2 regions of the Kitasatospora sp. NPDC101801 genome follow, and region 1 is predicted to be linked to the other one. Evidence: riboswitches for the same ligand, from Rfam matches in the RefSeq annotation. Region 1 holds a riboswitch; the other holds the start of a gene.
The links. Region 1 has a riboswitch for glycine ahead of gcvP (aminomethyl-transferring glycine dehydrogenase). Riboswitches for the same ligand answer to the same signal wherever they lie in the genome.
Positions count from the first base shown of each region.

Region 1 (2,194 bases):
CGAGCCCGGCGACTTCAGCAGGGTGAGCGCCAGCAGGTCGGCGGCCACCGCGACGATCGCGCCCAGGCCGTGCGCCTGCTCGATCACCGGGGCCAGGTCGCGGACCGCGCCGGAGGCACCGGGGTACTGGAGCAGCACACCGAAGACGCCGCGCTCGGCCAGCTCGGCCGGGATGCCCTCGGACAGGTCGGCGACGACCACCTCGACCCCGGTCGGCTCGGCCCGGGTCTGGATCACCGCGACGGTCTGCGGCAGGGTGTCGGCGTCGACCAGGAAGATCCCGCCCTTGACCTTGCCGACCCGGCGGGCCAGCGCCATCGCCTCGGCGGCGGCGGTGCCCTCGTCCAGCAGCGAGGAGCCGGAGGTGTCCAGGCCGGTCAGGTCGGCGACCACGGTCTGGAAGTTGATCAGGGCCTCCAGCCGGCCCTGCGAGATCTCCGGCTGGTACGGCGTGTACGCGGTGTACCAGGCCGGGCTCTCCAGCACGTTGCGCAGGATCACCGGCGGGGTGAAGGTGCCGTAGTAGCCCAGGCCGATCATCGGCTGGAGCACCTGGTTGCGGTCCGCCAGCTCGCGCAGCTCGGCGAGCACCTGGGCCTCGCTGCGGCCGGCCGGCAGGCCCAGCGCGGTCAGGCTCTTGATCGCGTCCGGGACGGCGGCGGCGGACAGCTCGTCCAGCGAGCCGTACCCGACCTGCGCCAGCATCTTCTCCTGGGCGGCGACGTCGGGGCCGATGTGACGGTTCTCGAAGGGGCTTGACTGCTCAAGCTCGGTGAGGGTCGGCTGGGCATTCATGGGGTCGAGGCCTCCTGGTCACGGACCGGCGGGGGCACGCACGCCGGACGGCAACACCACTGTGGGACAGCGGAGCCGGGGACGAACGAGCCCGTCAGGCCTCCCCCTCTGTCATCGGTACCTGAGAGCTTCGCCCGCACGCGGCGGCCGCAGGGCCGCCCCGTCGGCTTGCACCGTCGGTGAGGGTGGGGGCCGTCGGCTCCCTCGCCGTCGGTCCTGCCCTGCTTTCCAGAGTGACCTACCCCGCACGGTACGGATGCCTGAGAGATTCCGGGGAGGGTTTGCTCCTTCGGCGTCCCCATGACACCGCTGGGCGGTGCGGGGACTCTCCCGAGCGGGCTCGGCAGTCGCGGCCCAGGGTACCAGCGACACGCCGGTTGATCACGGGTGCCCCGGTCCGGCGGACTGCCCCGGACGGGTGCACCCGGCTCGCCAGCGTACGTTTGATGGCTTTTCGTGTGAAGTGCGGCCGTCCAGCTCCTTCGGCCGCCCCCTGACGACCTGTCGACGGGGCATTCGTACCTGCTGGAGGACAGCGTGCAGACCGACATCGACCCGCGAGACCTGATCGGCCACAAGGCGGTCGACCGGAACGGCGACAAGATCGGCACGGTCGACGAGGTCTACCTGGACGACGCGACCGGCGAGCCGGAGTGGGCCGCCGTCCGTACCGGGATCTTCGGCCGGGACGCCTTCGTCCCGCTGACCACCAGCGAGTTCTCCGGGGAGGAGCTCAAGGTGCCGTACGACAAGTCGCTGATCAAGGACTCCCCCGACTTCGGGGTCGGCCAGCACCTCTCCCCGGCCCAGGAGCTCCAGCTCTACCGCTACTACGGCCTGGACGCGGGCGGTGCCGCTCCGCCGGCCGCGGTCGGCAACGGGTCGGGGACCGCCAAGGACCTCGACTTCGGCACCCTCAGCAAGGAAACCAGCATGAACGCTTCACCCGCCGCCCCGACCGTGGCGGCCGCCCCGATGGCCTTCACCACCAGCCCGGAGGCCCCGGCTGCCAAGCAGCACGCCGATCCGGTCCTCACCCCGCCGCCCGCCACCGCCGGCGCCCCCTCCCCCGCCCCGACCACGGTCGGCAACGCGCCGGCCGGCCCGGTGGAGATCACCTGCCGCGAGGAGCGGCTGGACGTCACCACCGAGTGGCACGTGCTGGGCACCGCGAAGCTGCGCAAGTACGTCACCACCGAGGCGGTCGAGCGCAAGGTGCCGGTGGTGAAGGAGCGGGTCCGGGTGGAGCGGGTGCCGGTCACCGAGGCCGAGCGGGCCGCGCTCAGCGAGCAGGAGATCGCCGAGGCGGTCGAGGAGGTGACGCTCCGGGAGGAGCGTCCCGTGGTGCGCAAGTACCTGGCCCCGGTCGAGCGGGTCCGCCTGGTGGTCGAGCGGTTCA
Region 1 covers NZ_JBIWML010000014.1:129,481-131,674, forward strand. The annotation lists gene gcvP (aminomethyl-transferring glycine dehydrogenase) at 1-795, opposite strand, end outside; glycine riboswitch at 1,034-1,138, opposite strand; gene ACIRPK_RS18535 (PRC and DUF2382 domain-containing protein) at 1,333-2,194, shown strand, end outside.

Region 2 (2,194 bases), on a different contig from region 1:
TGCCCACGGTCGAGACACCGTCCTCGGCGGCGGTCAGCCACTCGTGCTCCTCGGTGTACTGCAGGTGCGTGGGGTTGCTCATGGCGTCATTCTCCAGGATCGCAAGAGGGTAGGGCGAAGCCGTCCGCTGAGCGGACCGGGGCCCGGAACTCGGAAGGGGCGGAACTGAAAGGGTCTCAGCGGGCGCGCTTGTAGAACGGCAGCGCAACGACCTCGACCGGCTCGTGCTTGCCACGCACGTCGACGGCGACCGCGGTGCCGGGGGCGGCGTGCGCCGCGTCCACGTACGCGATGGCGATCGGCTTGCCGAGCGTGGGGGACGGGGCACCCGAGGTGATCCGCCCGATCGGGGTGCCGTCCGGGCTGACGACGGCGTACTCGGCGCGCGGGACGCGCTTGCCCTCGGAGACCAGGCCGACCAGCTTGCGCGGGGGGTTGGCCTCGGCCTGCGCGGCGGCGGCCTCCAGCGCCTTGCGGCCGACGAACTCGCCGTTGTTGGTGGTCTTGTCGAAGCGGACCACCCGGCCCAGACCGGCGTCGAACGGGGTCAGGTCGGTGGAGAGCTCGTGCCCGTAGAGCGGCATGCCGGCCTCCAGCCGGAGGGTGTCGCGGCAGGACAGGCCGGCCGGGACCAGGCCGACCGGGGTGCCGGCCTCGGTCAGCGCGTTCCACAGGTGCTCGGCGTCGGCCGGGGCACAGAAGACCTCGAAGCCGTCCTCGCCGGTGTAGCCGGTCCGGGCCAGCCAGACCTCGCGGTCCGCGACGGTGGCGGGCAGCAGTGCGTAGTACTTGAGGCCGGGCAGGTCGGCGTCGGTGACCGAGGCCAGGATGCCGTTCGCCTCCGGGCCCTGGACCGCGATCAGCGCGTAGGCGTCCCGGTCGTCCCGGACCACCGCGTCGAAGCCGGCCGCGCGCTCGGTCAGCGCGTCCAGCACCACCTGGGCGTTCGAGGCGTTGGCGACCACCAGGTACTCGGTCTCACCGGTGCGGTAGACGATCAGGTCGTCCAGGATGCCGCCGTCCTCGCGGCAGATCATGGTGTAGCGGGCCCGCAGCACGCCGAGCGCGGAGATGAAACCGACCAGCGCGTGGTCCAGCAGCTCACCGGCCTGCGGGCCGGTCACGGTGATCTCGCCCATGTGCGAGAGGTCGAACAGGCCGGCCTTGGTGCGGACGGCGAGGTGCTCCTCGCGCTCGCTGCCGTAGCGGAGGGGCATGTCCCAGCCGGCGAAGTCGGTCATGGTCGCGCCGAGCGACCGGTGCAGGGCGTCGAGCGCGGTGAGGCGAGGGGACATGGTGACTGGACTCCTTGGCAGCAAACGGGCATGCAGGGGTGGAGTCTCCCCGTCTGTCGTCACAACCTGAGAGCTTCACCGCACATCCAAGGATGGCGGCTTGCACCGTGGGTGGGCGCACGGCGCGGCCGTGTCCACTTTCCAGATCTGCCTCGCCCGGGCGGTAGGGGTGCCTGAGAGATTCCGGGGAGGACTTGCTCCTTCGGCGCCGGCCTGTGCCACGAGGGCAGTCCGGACTCTCCCGCGCGGGTTCGAGCGGCCAGTGTGAAGTTGTACAGCGGGGTCATCATGGCACGAGTCGGTGCCCCGGGGGGAGGGGGCCCCGACCGCTACGCTGCTTGGCAGCAGAGACCTAGAGGGGCGGTAGCGGCGGCGATGGGGTACCCGGCGGGCGACACAGGGGCGCAGGCATGGGCCGAGCCGGGCACCGCGCCGCCCGGCGGCAGCTGGCCGGTCAACGAGTTGGAGCAGGTGCTGACCGCCGCGCTCGGCGATCCGGGGGCGACGCCCCGGGTGATCGAGGTGCTGGCGCGCAGTCAGGTCTGGATCCCGCTGCCGGCCGGCGCCGACCCGCAGGGCAGCGGTCTCGACCTGCCCACGATCGAACTGGCCGGCTCGCCGTACGTGCCGGTGTTCTCCTCGCAGGAGACCTTCCTGCAGCACGCCCCGGGCCTGCCGTTCGCGATCGCCCCGGCCTGGGAGTTCGCCCGGGGCCTGCCGCTCGGGGTCGGCATCGCGGTCAACCCGGAGGCGCCGGTGGGCATCCCGGTGCCGCCGGAGGGGGTCGGCGAGCTGCGCCGGGGCCCGCAGGGCGAGCGCTGGGAACAGCAGCCGGACGGGGCCAGGGTGGCGCTCCGGGAGCCCGAGCCGGCCGAGGAGCCGTACGCCTTCCTGGGTGC
Region 2 covers NZ_JBIWML010000042.1:48,066-50,259, reverse strand. The annotation lists gene gcvH (glycine cleavage system protein GcvH) at 1-82, opposite strand, end outside; gene gcvT (glycine cleavage system aminomethyltransferase GcvT) at 177-1,295, opposite strand; glycine riboswitch at 1,447-1,549, opposite strand; gene ACIRPK_RS31265 (enhanced serine sensitivity protein SseB) at 1,671-2,194, shown strand, end outside.
Region 2: it holds a riboswitch for glycine, as region 1 does, so the genes downstream of both, gcvT (glycine cleavage system aminomethyltransferase GcvT) here and gcvP (aminomethyl-transferring glycine dehydrogenase) in region 1, are expected to answer to the same signal.